3 regions of the Pseudomonas sp. NY15463 genome follow, and region 3 is predicted to be linked to each of the others. Evidence: predicted binding sites of a transcription regulator. Region 3 holds the regulator's gene; each other region holds the start of a gene.

The links. Region 3 encodes sigma-54, which starts transcription at its own class of promoters, with help from an activator protein. Its sites were predicted from a motif close to ANTGGCATNNANNTTGCTNT; they were not measured.
Region 1: glnA (type I glutamate--ammonia ligase) is a predicted target of sigma-54. The motif match lies at 2,087-2,106, and genes of this name have one in related genera.
Region 2: nirB (nitrite reductase large subunit NirB) is a predicted target of sigma-54. The motif match lies at 2,854-2,873, and genes of this name have one in related genera.

The regions. Positions count from the first base shown of each region.
Region 1 covers NZ_JBLUQD010000003.1:541,575-547,088, forward strand. Annotated here, with positions in the region: gene aroQ (gamma subclass chorismate mutase AroQ) at 1-432, opposite strand, end outside; gene glnA (type I glutamate--ammonia ligase) at 583-1,989, opposite strand; gene creB (two-component system response regulator CreB) at 2,349-3,029, shown strand; gene creC (two-component system sensor histidine kinase CreC) at 3,029-4,465, shown strand; gene creD (cell envelope integrity protein CreD) at 4,576-5,514, shown strand, end outside.
Region 2 covers NZ_JBLUQD010000010.1:112,513-118,026, forward strand. Annotated here, with positions in the region: gene ACNFIC_RS22695 (molybdopterin-dependent oxidoreductase) at 1-2,695, shown strand, start outside; gene nirB (nitrite reductase large subunit NirB) at 3,002-5,514, shown strand, end outside.
Region 3 covers NZ_JBLUQD010000002.1:477,339-482,852, reverse strand. Annotated here, with positions in the region: gene rapZ (RNase adapter RapZ) at 1-724, opposite strand, end outside; gene ptsN (PTS IIA-like nitrogen regulatory protein PtsN) at 727-1,191, opposite strand; gene hpf (ribosome hibernation-promoting factor, HPF/YfiA family) at 1,204-1,512, opposite strand; gene ACNFIC_RS06405 (RNA polymerase factor sigma-54) at 1,591-3,084, opposite strand; gene lptB (LPS export ABC transporter ATP-binding protein) at 3,256-3,981, opposite strand; gene lptA (lipopolysaccharide transport periplasmic protein LptA) at 3,982-4,506, opposite strand; gene lptC (LPS export ABC transporter periplasmic protein LptC) at 4,493-5,065, opposite strand; gene ACNFIC_RS06385 (KdsC family phosphatase) at 5,074-5,514, opposite strand, start outside.

The DNA.
Region 1 (5,514 bases), on a different contig from region 3:
GCGGTCCAATGCTGCCAGCTCGTTGAGCAGGGTGAACTGCAAACTGTCCAGTCGCGGGCGCAGTTCATGGGTCAGGTCGCGTGTGCTCGACAGGCTGTTCTGACCGCGCGCCGCCCAGCGATCGAGCAGGGCGTATTGCACGAGCTTGTTGGCTTCGATCTGGTCGGCGAAGAAGGTTTCGGCGCGTTCGGGACTCAGGCCGTAGTCGGGGGCGGCGCGGCGAACCTGTGCGAGCACCTGTTGTTCGCGCGCTGGAGCATCCACGGCCAAGGCGTGTTCCCATTTGTGGTGGGCGACCGAGCGTGCCAGTTCCAGACGTTGCTCGATGGCGACGAGCAGTGGCAGCAGTTCATTGTGCGGTGCTGTCGAGGCGCTGCAACTGCCCAGTAGCAGGGGCAGGCAAAGCGCGCGTAGGGCGTGGCAGGCAGACATGCAGATCTCCTTGTGCTGGGAGGTCTGAGTGTGGTCGCTGGTGTGGGAACTGCTTGTAGGCAGTTTCTGAAACGCGGGTAGGTACAAATAAAAACGGCCTTCCGAAGAAGGCCGTCTTTCTGATGTCACCGGCGCCAGGCGCCGATGGGATCAGCAGCTGTAGTACAGCTCGTATTCCAGCGGGTGCACGAAGGTGCGGACCTTGATTTCTTCTTCGCTCTTCAGCTCGATGAAGGCATCGATGAAGTCGTCGGAGAACACGCCGCCTTTGGTCAGGAACGCACGGCCTTTGTCCAGCTCTTCCAGGGCCTCTTTCAGGCTGCCGCAAACCTGCGGGATGTCCTTGGCCTCTTCAGGCGGCAGGTCGTACAGGTTCTTGTCGGCAGCATCGCCTGGGTGGATCTTGTTCTGGATACCGTCCAGACCAGCCATCAGCAGGGCTGCGAAGGCCAGGTACGGGTTGGCCGATGGGTCCGGGAAGCGGGCTTCGATACGACGCGCTTTCGGGCTGCCGACGTATGGAATACGGATCGAGGCGGAACGGTTGCGGGCCGAGTAGGCCAGCATGACCGGGGCTTCGAAGCCTGGGACCAGACGCTTGTAGGAGTTGGTCGACGGGTTGGTGAAGCCGTTCAGGGCCTTACCGTGCTTGATGATACCGCCGATGAAGTACAGGGCGGTGTCGGACAGGCCGGCGTAGCCTTCGCCTGCGAAGGTGTTCTTGCCGTCTTTCCAGATCGACATGTGCACGTGCATGCCCGAGCCGTTGTCGCCGTACAGCGGCTTCGGCATGAAGGTAGCGGTGCGGCCGTAGGCGTCGGCAACGTTGTGCACGACGTATTTCAGGGCCTGTACTTCGTCAGCTTTCTTCACCAGGGTGTTGAACTTGACGCCGATTTCGTTCTGGCCGGCAGTTGCCACTTCGTGGTGGTGAACTTCGACGGTCTGACCCATTTCTTCCAGTGCGTTGCACATGGCAGTACGGATTTCGTGGTCGTGGTCGAACGGCGGAACCGGGAAGTAGCCGCCTTTGACGCCTGGGCGGTGGCCTTTGTTGCCGCCTTCTACGTCAGCGCCAGTCATCCACGAGCCTTGCTCGGAGAAGATCTTGAACATCGAGCCGGAGATGTCGGATTGGAACTTCACTTCGTCGAAGATGAAGAACTCTGGCTCTGGACCTGCGAATACGGTGTCACCGATGCCGGTGCTCTTGAGGTACTCTTCGGCGCGCTTGGCGATCGCACGTGGGTCGCGATCGTAGCCCTGCATGCTCGACGGGTCGACGATGTCGCAGGTGATGATCAGGGTAGGTTCTTCGGTGAACGGGTCCAGTACGGCAGTTTCGTCGACCGGCATCAGGATCATGTCCGATGCTTCGATGCCTTTCCAGCCAGCGATGGAGGAACCGTCGAACATTTTGCCGACTTCGAAGAAGTCTTCGTCCAGGCCATCACGCGCCGGCATGGTCACGTGATGCTGAGTGCCTTTGGTGTCCGTGAAACGCAGATCAATCCACTTGACGTCATGATCTTTGATGAGTTGAACCGACTTCGACATGTTGTCCTCCGGATGGTCTAGGGTGCGACAGAACGCTGCCCTGGAAAAAGGGTGTCGCCGGGCGCGGATAGTCGGCCAAGCTTACCTGCCTCACAAGGGAGCAAATTGCATGCCAGTGCCCGAAAATGGCGAGTGCGGGATAAAAGGGGGCGTTTACGGGCATCTATGCGGAGGGCGCGTGGAGAAAACGCACCCTTAAGAGGCGTTATTTTGGCTATGCGCACTTAAATGGTGCGCCTTGTGCGTGGCGTGTTTTGTTTGAGGGCACAGCGCTGGGTAACACCGCGCGCAGCGCGCTGCTTGCCACCTTTGTCGAATCCCCCTGAAAATCCAGCTTTGCTCCTGCAAGGCCGGATGCCATGCCCCATATCCTCATCGTCGAAGACGAATCTTCCATCGCCGACACCCTGGTCTACGCCCTGCAGGCCGACGGTCACAGCACCGATTGGGTGAGCCTGGGCAGTGCTGCCGTCGAACAGCAGCGCCTGCGCCCCGCAGATCTGGTGATTCTGGATATCGGTCTGCCGGATATCAGCGGCTTCGAGACCTGCCGCCAACTGCGCCGTTTCAGCGAGGTGCCGGTGATGTTCCTCAGTGCTCGGGACGCTGAGATCGACCGCGTCCTGGGACTTGAGATCGGTGCCGATGACTATGTGGTCAAGCCGTTCAGTCCGCGCGAGGTGGCTGCGCGGGTGCGCGCCATCCTCAAGCGCATGGCGCCACGCCCCGAGCCGGCTGGTGAGTCATCGCCGTTCCAGCTCGACACCCTGGCGATGCGCATCCGCTACCAAGGCCAGGCGCTGACCCTCACCCGGCACGAGTTCCGCCTGCTGCAATGCCTGCTGGAGCAACCGCGCCGGGTGTTCAGCCGCGAGCAACTGCTCGATGGCCTGGGCGTGGCCTCGGATGTGGGCTACGAGCGTACCATCGACAGCCACATCAAGAGCCTGCGCGCCAAGCTGCGCCAGGTCGCTGCTGACGCCGAGCCGATCCAGACTCATCGCGGCCTGGGCTACAGCTACAGCCCGGAACACGCCTGATGCGCCTGGGCATCCGTATCTTTCTGGTGTACTTCCTGTTCGTCGGGCTGGCCGGTTACTTCTTGCTCAACACCGTGCGCGAGCAAATCCGCCCGGTGGTGCGTCAGTCCTCGGAAGAGACCCTGGTGGACACCGCCAACCTGCTGGCTGAAATCCTCCACGATGACGTCAAGCACGGCACGCTGGGGCAAAGCCGCTTGCCCGAGGTGCTCAAGGCCTACGGCCTGCGCAGCCCTGGTGCACAGATCTGGGGCCTGGCCAAGACCGAGGTCAGCCACCGTATCTACGTCACCGATGCCCACGGCATCGTGCTGCTGGACTCCAGCGGGCAGGACCTGGGCCAGGACTATTCGAAGTGGAACGACGTCTACCTGACCCTGCGTGGCCGGTACGGCGCGCGCTCCACCCGCAGCGTGGCGGATGACGAGAGCACCTCGGTGATGCACGTGGCGGCGCCGATCCTCGACGATGGGCAGATCATCGGTGTGGTGACGGTGGCCAAGCCCAACCGCTCTTTGCAGCCCTACATCGACCGCTCCGAACAGCGTCTGCTGACGCTGGGTCTGGGCTTGATCGGCCTGGGTCTGTTGGTCGGTGCCGGGTTGTCGTGGTGGCTGGTGCGCTCGCTGCGCCGGCTGGCGCGCTATGCCCAGGCGGTCAGCGAGGGTGAGCGGGCTGCGGTGCCCTACTACAAGGGAGGTGAACTGGCGCACTTGGCCAAGGCGGTGGAGCGCATGCGCACGCAACTGGAGGGCAAGGCCTACGTTGAGCGATACGTGCATACCCTCACCCATGAGCTGAAGAGCCCGTTGGCGGCCATTCGCGGGGCCAGCGAGCTGCTTCAAGGCGAGATGCCGACCGAGCAGCGGGCGCGTTTCGCCGGCAATATCGAGCGCGAGAGCGAGCGCTTGCAACAGATGATTGAGCGCCTGCTGGACCTTGCCCGGGTCGAGCAGATGCAGGCGCTGGAGGACGAGCAGCAGGTGGCGCTGGCGGGGCTGGTGGATGAGTTGCTGCTGGCTCAGGCCGCGCGCATCCACGGCGCTGGATTGCAGGTAAACCAGCGCATCGCGGCGGGTACCTCGTTGCGCTGCGACCCCTTCCTGATGCGCCAGGCGCTGGCCAATCTGCTGGACAACGCGCTGGATTTCACCCCGCCCGGAGGGAAGCTGCTGTTCGAGCTGGAGCGTGAGGGCGAGCGGGTGGCGCTGAGCCTGTTCAACCAGGGCCAGGCGATCCCCGAGTACGCCCTTGGGCGGCTCAGCGAGCGGTTCTATTCGCTGCCAAGGCCCGGCACTGGGCGCAAGAGTACGGGGCTTGGACTGAATTTTGTCGCCGAGGTGATGCAGCTGCATGGCGGGACGCTGGCGGTGGATAACGTCGAGGGTGGGGGGCGCGTCAGGTTGTGGCTGCCGGCACGGCGGTTAGGCTCATGAGCATACGGGCGCGCCTGCGCGGCTGATTCTCCACACAAATCCCACACACCCACCTCGAAGGCTCCATGCAGCGGGCAGACACTGCCCTCATCGCAAACGGAGCCTTACCCATGAACAAAACCCTCGGATTCAAGCTCGGCATCATCGCCGTGCTCATCCTGCTGCTACTCATTCCACTCTTGATGATCGGCGGCCTGATCGATGAGCGTCAGCGCCTGCGTGACGTAGTGCTGCAAGATATCGCGCGCAGTTCGGCCTTCGCCCAGCAGATCAGCGGCCCGCTGGTGGTGGTGCCGTATCGCAAGTACGAGCGCCGCTGGATCGATAAGGACGGGCACAGCACCCAGGAAACCACCACGGTCACCGGTAACCTGTACTTTCTCCCAGAAACCTTCCAGGCCGATGTCGGCGTCGAAACCGAACTGCGCGCACGCGGCATCTACCAAGCCCGCTTGTTCCACGCCAAGAGCCGTATCAGTGGCCGCTTCACGCTGCCTGAGCGCTGGGGAATCGACAAGGATTACGACGACTACCGTTTCGACAAGCCGTACCTGGTGGTCGGCATCAGCGACATCCGCGGTATCGAGAACAACCTGGAGCTGAGCCTGAACGAGCAGCGCTTGGCCTTCGAGGCCGGCACGGGCCTGGACTGGATGCCAGGCGGAGTCCGCGTGGCGCTGGCCTCGCTCGATGTTCAGCAGGCCCGCGCGTTCAGCTACAGCTTCGACCTCGCGTTGCAAGGTACCGGCCAGTTGTACGTGTTGCCGGTGGGGCGCACCAGCACCGTGGACATGCGCGCCAACTGGCCGCACCCAAGCTTCGTCGGCAACTTCCTGCCCACGCGTCGGGCCATCGACGACAAGGGCTTCAGTGCCCACTGGCAGACCTCGTTCTTCGCCACCAACCTGGAGGAGGCCCTGCGCAAGTGCACGACGGTCGAGCGTTGCGCGGCGTTCACCGATCCGAGTTTTGGCGTGAGCTTCGTCGACCCGGTGGACCAGTACCTCAAGAGCGAGCGGGCGATCAAGTACGCGCTGCTGTTCATTGCC
Region 2 (5,514 bases), on a different contig from region 3:
TATCCTCCTGCCCGCCGCACTGTGGGCCGAAGGCGAGGGCGTGATGATCAACAGCGAGCGCAACCTGACCCTTATGCCACGGGCCGTCGATCCTCCCGGCGAGAGCCTGGAGGACTGGCGGATCATCGCTCAGATCGCCTGTGCCATGGGCTATGAGGCAGCGTTCGACTACCCCGACGCGCAAGCGGTGTTCGATGAGATCCGGCGCTTCTGGAACCCGGCCACGGGCTACGACCTGCGCGGCATCGACTATGCCGGCTTGCGCGAACAGCCACGCCAGTGGCCCTGCGCACCTGGGCGCGAGGATCAGCGCAGCCCGCTGCGCTACCACAACGACGGGGTTAGCCAGACATTGTGGCGTGACGCCGACGGCCACGTACCCGCCCTGGCGTTCCCTACCCAAAGCGGTAAGGCGCGGTTTTTCGCCCGGCCCTGGCTGGCGCCTGCGGAACTGCCAGACGAGGCGTTCCCCTTCGTGCTCAACACTGGCCGTGTGCAGCACCAGTGGCACACCCTGACCAAGACCGGCAAGGTGCCCAGCCTGAACAAGCTCGAACCGGGGCCCTTTGTCGAGATACACCCCGAAGACGCTAAACGCCTGGGGATCGTTGACAAGGATCAGGTGGCGATCCGTTCGCGCCGTGGCCAGGCCGTGCTGCCCGCTCGGCTCAGCGACCGCGTGCAGGCGGGTAACTGCTTCGCGCCGTTTCACTGGAACGACCTGTACGGCGAGCAGTTGGCGATCAATGCGCTGACCTGCGATGCGGTCGACCCGACGTCGCTGCAACCGGCCTTCAAGCATTGCGCGGTGGCCTTGGAGCGGGTTGCCGGCGAGCGTATCGAAACCCTTGAACTGCCCCCCGCCACGGAGCCTGCCGCTATGCCGACCTCCACCCTGTCCCGTTTGCTTGGCCTGGATACACTACCGGTACCGGTGCTGGCCGAAGAGGAGCGCCACTACCTGCAGGGCTTTCTACTCGGCTTGGGCCAGGCGCGTGCCGAGGGGGTGCCGAGCCTGCCGGCCAGCGCACCGCTGGCGCCGAGCCGACGACTGTTCGTCGATGGCCTGCTGGCTGGCCTGTTCGCACAGCCGAGCAGTACCACCCTGGCGGCCACGGCAACGCCTGTCCATCGCATCCTGTGGGCCTCCCAGACGGGCAACGGCCAAGCCTTGGCCGAGCGTTGCGCCGAACACCTGCGCGCCACTGGCTTGAACGTCGAACTCAGCAGCATGGAGGAGGTTGCGCCTGCGCAGTTGCAGGGAGCCGCCAGCGTGCTGTTGATCGCCAGTACGTTCGGCGATGGCGATGCCCCCGACAGTGGCGCGGCGTTCTGGCAAGCGTTGCAAGGCGAGCAGGGGAGTCACTGCGCGGCGTTGCCCTACGCCGTGCTGGCATTGGGGGATTCGAGCTACGACCAGTTCTGTGGTTTTGGGCGCAAGCTCGATCAGCGCCTTGACGCGCTGGGTGCCCGTCGTCTGCTGGAGCGGGTCGATTGTGAGCCTGACTTCGACGAGGCCTTCGCCGGCTGGCTGGAGAAGTTGTCGAAGCAGCTGGGCACCGCGCTACCTGCCGCCGATACGTCAGCGCCGGGTGCGGCTTTCAGCAAGCGCCAGCCGCTGCTGGCGCCGCTGGTGGAAAACCGCCTGCTCAATGGCCCCGGCTCCAACAAGGAAACCCGCCAGTTGGTGTTCGACCTTGGCGACAGTGGTTTTACCTACAGGCCCGGCGATGCCCTGGGGGTGTGGCCGCGCAACTGCCCGGCGCTGGTCGAAGAGCTGCTGGGGTTGATGGGCTTCGATGGTCACGTTGAAGTCGAACTCAAGGGGCACGCGCCGATGCCCCTGGCGACCGCGCTGGAGCGTCACCTGGACATTGCCCAGGTGAACATGGCGCAACTGGCATCCCTTAGCCAGGACCACGCCGAGCTGCGTCGGCTGCTGCAACCAGAGGCCAAGGCCGAACTCAAGGCCTGGCTGTGGGGGCGGCAACTGGCCGACGTACTGCACGCCTTTCCCCAACGATTACCGCTGGCCAGCTGGCTGACGTTGCTGCCGCCTCTGCAGCCACGGCTGTACTCCATCAGCTCCAGCCCCGCCGCCCACCCTGGCCAAGTGCACCTGACCATGTCCACCGTACGCCATGGCCAACGCAAGGGCGTGTGCTCGACGTTTCTCGCCGACCGCGCCGAGGGCAGCGCAGTGGCCATCTTCGCGCAGCCGTCGCGGCATTTCCAACTGCCTGAGGACGATGCCACGCCGATCATCATGATTGGCCCTGGCACCGGTATCGCGCCGTTTCGCGGCTTTCTCGAAGAACGCCAGGTGCGCGGGGCCAGCGGGCGCAATTGGCTGTTTTTCGGTGAGCAGCAGGCGGCGTGCGACTTTTACTACCGCGAGCAGTTGCAGGCCTGGGAAGCCACTGGGCACCTGCGCCTGAGTACGGCGTTCTCCCGCGATCAGGCCGAGAAGGTCTACGTGCAGCAGCGTTTGCTGGAGTACGGCGCCGAGCTGTGGCAGTGGTTGCAGGCGGGCGCCTATGTGTATGTGTGTGGCGACGCCCAGCGTATGGCCCGGGATGTCGATGCCGCGCTGCACCAACTGGTCGCCGAGCACGGGGCGTTGGATGCCGATGCGGCGGCGGCCTACGTGGAGGGGCTGCGCAGGAACATGCGCTATCGGCGCGACGTGTATTGAGTGCTCTGGATTGGTGAGACGTGCACCGAGGTTGTGCGTTTTGCCTTGAATGCACGTTGGCTTCTTCGCGGGTAACCCCGCTTCCACAGGTGCTGTGCAGGCCCTGCAGGAGCGGGTTACCCGCGAAGAAACCAACACCGATAGCGCTTTATGGGGCAATTGGCACACTCCCTGCTTCACCCCAGCTACAACAGCCCCATCGATCAACGGCGATCGCCCAGGGGCCTCACACTGATGAGTACAGGCAAAGGCGCCTGGAGCTTCGGCTCCAGGCGCCTTTTTGTTTTCCGTGATCGAGGATCGGCTATGAAGGCAACAGCGAACGGCACACCACGGGGGCGACTGGTCATCGTCGGCAACGGCATGGTCGGTCACCACTTCGTCGAACAACTGGTGGCACGAGGCGCCCTGGGGCGCTTCGAGCTGCATGTATTCGGTGAGGAGCGCCAGCGCGCCTACGACCGTGTGCACCTGTCCGAGTACTTCACTGGCAGCTGCGCTGAAACCCTGGCCCTGTGCGAACAAGGGTTCTATGGCGATAACGGTGTGCACCTGCACTTGGGCGAGGCGGTGATGCAGATCGACCGCGAACGCCGCGAGGTGGTCACCGAGCAAGGCCGCTATGCCTACGACCAATTGGTGCTGGCCACCGGCTCCTACCCGTTCGTGCCTCCGATCGAAGGTTCGGCCGGCGACGCCCGCCTGGTCTACCGCACCCTCGACGATCTCGATGCCATTCGTGCCGCCGCTGGCAGTGCGCGCCGCGGCGTAGTGGTGGGCGGTGGCCTGCTGGGACTGGAAGCGGCCAACGCGCTGAAGTCGCTGGGGCTCGAAGCCCATGTGGTGGAGTTCGCCCCGCGCTTGATGCCGGTGCAGTTGGATGCCGAAGGCGGCGCTGCGCTCAAGGCGCAGATCGAAGCGCTGGGCGTGGGGGTGCACCTGTCCCGCGCCACCCAGTCGATCAGTACGGGCTCAGACTACCGCTACCGTATGAACTTCGACGGCGGTGAATACCTGGAAACTGACCTAGTGGTGTTTTCCGCCGGCATCCGCCCGCAAGATGCCCTGGGCCGCGCCTGCGGTCTGGAAATCGCCGCGCGTGGCGGGGTGGTGATCGACAACCATTGCACCACCAGCGACCCGCAGATCTTCGCCATCGGTGAGTGCGCATCGTGGAACGGTAGCGTATTTGGCCTGGTCGCCCCCGGCTACGCCATGGCCCGCAACCTCGCCGGGCTGCTGGTGGGCGAGGCGCCTGTGGCCTTCACCGGTGCGGACATGTCGACCAAGCTCAAGCTGCTCGGCGTGGATGTAGGCTCGATTGGCGATGCGCACGCTGCCACGCCGGGCGCGCGCAGTTACCGCTTCATCGACGAAGCCAGCGCCGGCTACCGCCGTCTGGTGGTGGATGCCAGCGGCAAGCATGTGCTCGGCGCGGTGTTGGTGGGCGATAACAGCTACTACGACACCCTGCTGCAATACGCCCAGAACGGCATCAAGCTGCCCGCCGACCCGGCTGCGCTGATCTTGCCACAAGGCACCGGCGCGCCAGCGCTGGGCGCCGATGCGTTGCCCGACAGCGCGACCATCTGCTCGTGTCACAACGTCAGCAAGGGCGCGGTGTGTGCGGCCATCGACGGCGGCTGTGGCGATCTGGCCTCGGTCAAGGCCTGCACCAAGGCTGCCAGTGGGTGCGGCGGTTGTGCGGCGCTGCTCAAGCAGGTGGTCGAACATGAGCTGAGCGCGCGCGGCGTGAGCGTGGACAAGAGCCTGTGCGAGCACTTCGCCTATACCCGCCAGGAACTCTATGCGCTGGTGCGGGTGGAGGGCATCCGCACCTTCTCCGAGTTGCTCCAGCGCCACGGCAAGGGCCATGTAGGCTGCGACATCTGCAAGCCTGCGGTGGGCAACATTCTTGCCTCGTGCTGGAACCAGCCGATCATGGACCCGGCATTGGTGCCGTTGCAGGACACCAACGACACGTTCATGGCCAACATGCAGAAAAACGGCACCTACTCGGTGGTGCCACGCATTCCCGGCGGTGAAATCACCCCCGAGAAGCTGATCGTGATCGGCCAAGTGGCGAAGAAGTACGACCTTTACACCAAGATCACCGGTGGCCAGCGTATCGACCTGTTCGGCGCCCAACTGCACGAGTTGCCATTGATCTGGGGTGAGTTGATCGCTGCTGGCTTCGAGACTGGGCACGCCTATGGCAAGTCGACGCGCACGGTGAAATCCTGCGTGGGCAGTACCTGGTGCCGCTATGGCGTACAAGACAGCGTGGCCATGGCCCTGCGCCTGGAGGACCGCTACAAGGGCCTGCGCTCGCCGCACAAGCTCAAGTTCGCGGTATCCGGCTGCACCCGCGAGTGCGCCGAGGCGCAGAGCAAGGACATTGGCGTGATCGCCACCGACAAGGGCTGGAACCTCTACGTGTGCGGCAACGGCGGCATGCGCCCACGCCATGCCGAGCTGTTCGCCACCGACCTGGACGATGAAACCCTGGTGCGCCTGATCGACCGCGTGCTGATGTTCTACATCCGCACCGCCGACAAGCTGCAACGTACCTCGGTGTGGCGCGAGAATCTCGAAGGCGGGTTGGATTACCTCAAACAGGTGGTGATCGACGATAGCCTGGGCCTGGCCGCAGAGCTGGAGGCGCAGATGCAGCACGTGGTCGAGCAGTACGAATGCGAATGGGCCAATGCCTTGAGCGACCCGGAAAAACTCAAGCGCTTCCGCACCTTCGTCAACGACCAGCGCGCCGATCCCGATGTGCATTTCGTCCGCGAGCGCGGCCAGCGCCGGCCTGCGGT
Region 3 (5,514 bases):
TGCTGGCCGCAAAGCGCGGCAGCCACTTGAGCAGGTAGCTGGAGATGTCCTGGAACATTTCCTCGACGTCCGGTTGGGCGGCCAGGTAGTCGATCACCGGTTGTTCGAGGCCTGAATGGTCACGCAGTTCCGGCTTCCAGTAGGGGTTGGGCAGGCAGCGCACATCGAACACCAGGTCCGCGTCCACCGGCATGCCGCGCTTGAAACCGAACGATTCCACCAGAAATGCGGTGCCTGGCTCAGGTTGGTTCAGCAGGCGCAGCTTGATCGAGTCGCGCAGTTGGTACAGGTTGAGGCTGGTAGTGTCGATCTTGAGGTCGGCAAGGTCGGCAATCGGGCCCAGCAACTCGCTTTCCACGCGGATCGCCTCGGCCAGCGAGCGGCTCTGGTTGGTCAGCGGGTGGCGGCGACGGGTTTCCGAGAAGCGCTTGAGCAGGGTGTCTTCATCAGCATCGAGGTACAACACATCGCACTGGATGTGCCGGGCGCGTGCATCTTCGAGCAGTTCCGGGAAGCGTGACAGGTGGCTAGGCAGGTTACGCGCATCGATCGAGACGGCAACCTTGGGTTGCAGTAACTCGGTGTTGATCAGCGCGTTCTCCGCCAACTGCGGCAATAACCCTGCGGGCAGGTTATCGATGCAGTAGTAGCCGTTGTCTTCCAGCACGTCGAGTGCGGTGCTCTTACCGGAGCCGGAGCGACCGCTGACGATGATCAGGCGCATGGTCAATGCTCGTTCTGTACGTCCAGGACGACCTGGAACAGGGCCTCGCTGCTGTCGGCGGCACGCAAGCGATCGCGGACCTCCTTGCGATCGAGCATGCTGGCGATTTGGCGCAGCAGTTCAAGGTGCGCATCGGTGGCGGCTTCCGGGACCAGCAGAACGAACAGCAGGTCGACCGGCGCACCGTCGATGGCGTCGTAATCGATAGGGGCTTCGAGGTGCAGCAGTGCGCTCACCGGCGCAGTGCAGCCTTCCAGCCGGCAGTGGGGAATGGCGATGCCGTTACCGAAGCCGGTGGAGCCCAGTTTTTCGCGAGCGACCAGCTTTTCGAAGACGTCCTGCATCTCCAATTCGGGCACTTGCTCGGCAATCACGGTGGCGACCTTTTCCAGGGCGCGCTTCTTACTGCCGCCCGGCACGTTCACGAGGGAACGGCCGGGGGTCAGAATGGATTCAAGTCGGATCATGGATGAGGGGGATCAGCGGGCGGCTGCGCCTTGCAGCAGACTTTGCTGTTTTTCCTTGTGTTTTTTCAGTTGACGATCGAGCTTGTCAGCCAAAGCGTCGATCGCGGCATACATGTCTTGGTGTTCAGCGTTGGCGACTACTTCGCCACCGGGAATCTGGAGGGTTGCTTCAACCTTCTGCTGCAGCTTCTCGACTTTCATGATCACCGTGACGTTGGTGATCTTGTCGAAATGCCCTTCCACGCGGGCGAGCTTCTCGAGCACATAATCGCGCAGTGGTTGGGTGACTTCTACATGCTGGCCACTGATGTTGACTTGCATACAGCTTCTCCTTTGTTGCCCGTGCATAAAGAGGCAGGTGTTACACCTGCCACTGAAACGCTGTGGCACATCCCGGGGCTACATCAGCCGCTTGCGTTCGCTCGAAGGGGCGATCCCTAAAGACTCGCGGTACTTGGCGACGGTGCGGCGGGCCACCTGGATGCCTTGTGCCTCCAGTAAACCAGCGATCTTGCTGTCACTCAATGGCTTTTTCTGATTTTCCGCTGCGACCAGTTTCTTGATGATTGCGCGGATCGCCGTGGACGAGCATTCGCCGCCTTCGGCGGTGCTCACGTGGCTCGAGAAAAAGTACTTCAGTTCGTAGATGCCACGCGGCGTGTGCATGTACTTCTGGGTGGTGACCCGGGAGATGGTCGATTCGTGCATGCCCACCGCCTCGGCGATGTCATGCAGCACCAGGGGCTTCATCGCTTCGTCGCCGTGATCGAGGAAACCGCGTTGGTGCTCGACGATCTGCGTGGCCACCTTCATCAGCGTTTCGTTGCGGCTCTGCAGGCTCTTGATGAACCAACGCGCCTCTTGCAGCTGGTTGCGCATGAACGTGTTGTCAGCGCTGGTGTCGGCGCGTCGTACGAAACCGGCGTACTGCGGGTTGACCCGCAGGCGTGGAATGGCTTCCTGGTTGAGTTCGACCAACCAGCGATCGCTGTCCTTGCGCACGATCACATCCGGCACCACGTATTCGGGCTCGCTGGACTCGATCTGCGAACCTGGGCGTGGATTGAGCGTCTGGACCAGTTCGATGACCTGGCGCAGCTCGTCTTCCTTGAGCTTCATGCGGCGCATCAGCTGGCTGTAGTCGCGGCTGCCGAGCATGTCGATGAAATCGGTGACCAGACGCTGGGCCTCGGCCATCCAGGGCGTTGAGGCGGGCAACTGGCGCAGTTGCAGCAGCAGGCATTCGCCCAGGGTGCGCGCGCCGATACCGGCAGGCTCGAATTGCTGGATGCGGTGCAGCACCGCCTCGACCTCGTCCAGTTCGATATCCAGCTCCGGGTCGAAACCTTCGCAGATTTCCTCGAGGGTGTCTTCCAGGTAGCCCTGGCTGTTGATGCTGTCGATCAGGGTGACAGCGATCAGGCGATCAGTGTCGGACATCGGGGCCAGGTTCAGTTGCCACAGCAGGTGGCTTTGCAGGCTTTCGCCGACCGAGGTACGGGTGGTGAAGTCCCACTCGTCATCGTCGTTGCTGGGCAGGCTGCTAGCGCTGGTCTGGTAGATGTCTTCCCAGGCCGTGTCGACTGGCAGTTCGTTGGGAATGCGTTCGGCCCACTCGCCTTCTTCAAGGTTTTCCGTACTGCTGGCGGTTTCCTGGAAGGAGGTGTCCTGGACTTCGGAGGCCGGTTTGTTCTCGACGTTGTCCGCCATCGGATCGCTGTTGTCGAAATCGTCGCCGTCTTCCTGACGTTCGAGCATCGGATTGGACTCCAGCGCTTCCTGGATCTCTTGCTGGAGGTCCAGGGTAGAAAGCTGGAGTAGACGGATGGCCTGTTGCAACTGCGGGGTCATCGTCAGTTGCTGGCCCATTTTTAGGACGAGCGATGGTTTCATGGCAGGGGCTTAATACCTTGTTCGCCGGCGCGCATGCGCCATCTACTACGTAGGGCGCGTGGGCGCCGATTTTAAGCAAGTTATATGCCTGAAAATGCAGCGTTTGCCTAGAGTACTGTAACACTTAAGCCCTGATCGGGCGCCTGCGCCAGTGCTCCAGGCGGGCCTGGGTCAGAGGCGGAACTCATGCCCCAAGTAGACTTCCTTGACCAACTGGTTGGCTAGGATGGTCTCGGCATCGCCTTCGGCGATCAACTGGCCGTCGTTGACGATATAGGCGGTCTCGCAGATGTCCAAGGTTTCGCGAACGTTGTGGTCGGTGATCAGTACGCCGATGCCCTTGTTCTTGAGGTGGTGGATGATCTGCTTGATGTCGCCCACGGAAATCGGGTCGACGCCGGCGAACGGTTCGTCCAGCAGGATGAACTTTGGCGCCGTTGCCAGGGCGCGGGCGATCTCGACGCGGCGGCGCTCACCGCCGGACAGGCTCATGCCGAGGTTGTCGCGGATGTGGCTGATGTGGAACTCCTGCAGCAGGCCTTCGAGTTCCTTGCGCCGACCTTCGCGGTCCAGATCCTTGCGGGTTTCGAGGATCGCCATGATGTTGTCGGCCACCGACAGCTTGCGGAAGATCGACGCTTCTTGTGGCAGGTAGCCGATACCCGCTTGTGCACGGCCGTGCATCGGCTGGTGGCTGACGTCGTGGTTGTCGATCAGCACGCGGCCCTGGTCGGCTTGGACCAGCCCTACGATCATGTAGAAACAGGTGGTCTTGCCGGCGCCGTTGGGGCCGAGCAGGCCGACGATCTGGCCACTGTCGATGGACAGGCTGACGTCGCGCACGACTTGTCGGCCCTTGTAGCTCTTGGCCAGGTGCTGGGCTTTGAGGGTTGCCATTTACTCGGCCTTTTTCTTCGGTTGGATCACCATGTCGATGCGCTGACGTGGTGCGGTCACGTTGCCACCGCGACCAGCGGTCGCCACCTGGGTCTTGGTGTTGTAGACGATCTTCTCGCCTTCGGTGGTGTTGCCTTCGTTCTCGACTTTGGCGCGATCGGTCAGCACTACCAGGTCTTTCTGGGCCTGGTACTGGATGGTCACGGCCCAGCCTTTCATCTTGTCGGGCTTGGCAGTGCTCTGCTGTTGCTCGAAGTAGGCCAGGTTGCCCACCGAGGTTACCACGTCGATGTCGCCATTGGCGGCGCGGGTCATGGTCACGGTGTTGCCTTTGATCATCATCGAGCCCTGGGTGATGATCACGTCGCCGGTATAGGTGGCCACGCCTTGCTTGTCGTCCAGGTGGGCGTTGTCCGCCTGGATGCGAATCGGCTGGTCACGGTCGTTCGGCAGGGCGAAGGCGCTCGCGCTTCCCAGTGCTACGCCCAGGCTGAGCAGAAGGGGGATGGTTTTAACGAGCCTCATACTGTCCTCTTACGTTAGAGAGCAGGTCCATCCTGCCTTCTTTCAAATACGCTTTCATTCCTTTGCCCGTGGTCGTGCCACCGGCGCCGTCGATTCTAACGGCTTGCTCGGTCTGCGCATATTCCTTCTGCGGGAACACGGTCATGCGGGTAGTGGTGATGATGGTTTCGCGTTTTTTCTCATCGGTACGCGCCACGCGCACCGCATCGATCAGCTCGACCTCGGTGCCGTCCGGGTTGACCTCGGCGGTCTTGCTCTGCACGTGCCAGGGGAACTGGGTGCCACGGTACAGGTGCAGGTCGGGCGTGGTCACCACGGTGACTTCGCTGGCCTTCATGTGCTCGACCTTGTCGGCGGTCATCTCGTACTGCAGTTGGCCTTCGGGGGTGAACTGCACGCTATGGGCGTTGATCGCGTAGTAGTCGATGGCGCTTTCGTCGACCTGCGCGGTCGGCTTGTCGAGGAAGCTCTCGGGGCTTACATTCCAGTAGCCGACCGCCACCAGGATGGCAGCGATAGCTGTGAAAAGCGCGATGTTCTTGACCTTCTTGCTGAACATGGGCGGCCTTACAGGTAGTGAGCGTTGGCAGCGTCCAGGGTGCCCTGGGCCTGCATGATCAGTTCGCAGAACTCGCGCGCGGCGCCTTCGCCGCCACGTGCCTGAGTCACGCCATGTGCGTGCTCGCGTACGAACGGCGCGGCGTTGTTTACGGCCATGCCCAGGCCCACCCGGCGAATCACCGGAAGATCTGGCAGGTCGTCGCCCAAGTAAGCGACCTGGTCATAGCTTAGATTGAGTTCGGTCAACAGGCCGTCGAGTACCACCAGTTTGTCCTCGCGCCCCTGGAACAGGTGCGGGATGCCGAGGTTCTTGGCACGGCGCTCGACCACCGGTGTCTTGCGCCCGCTGATGATCGCGGTGGTCACGCCCGAGGCCATGAGCATCTTGATGCCGTGGCCGTCGAGGGTATTGAAGGTCTTGAACTCGCTGCCGTCTTCGAGAAAGTA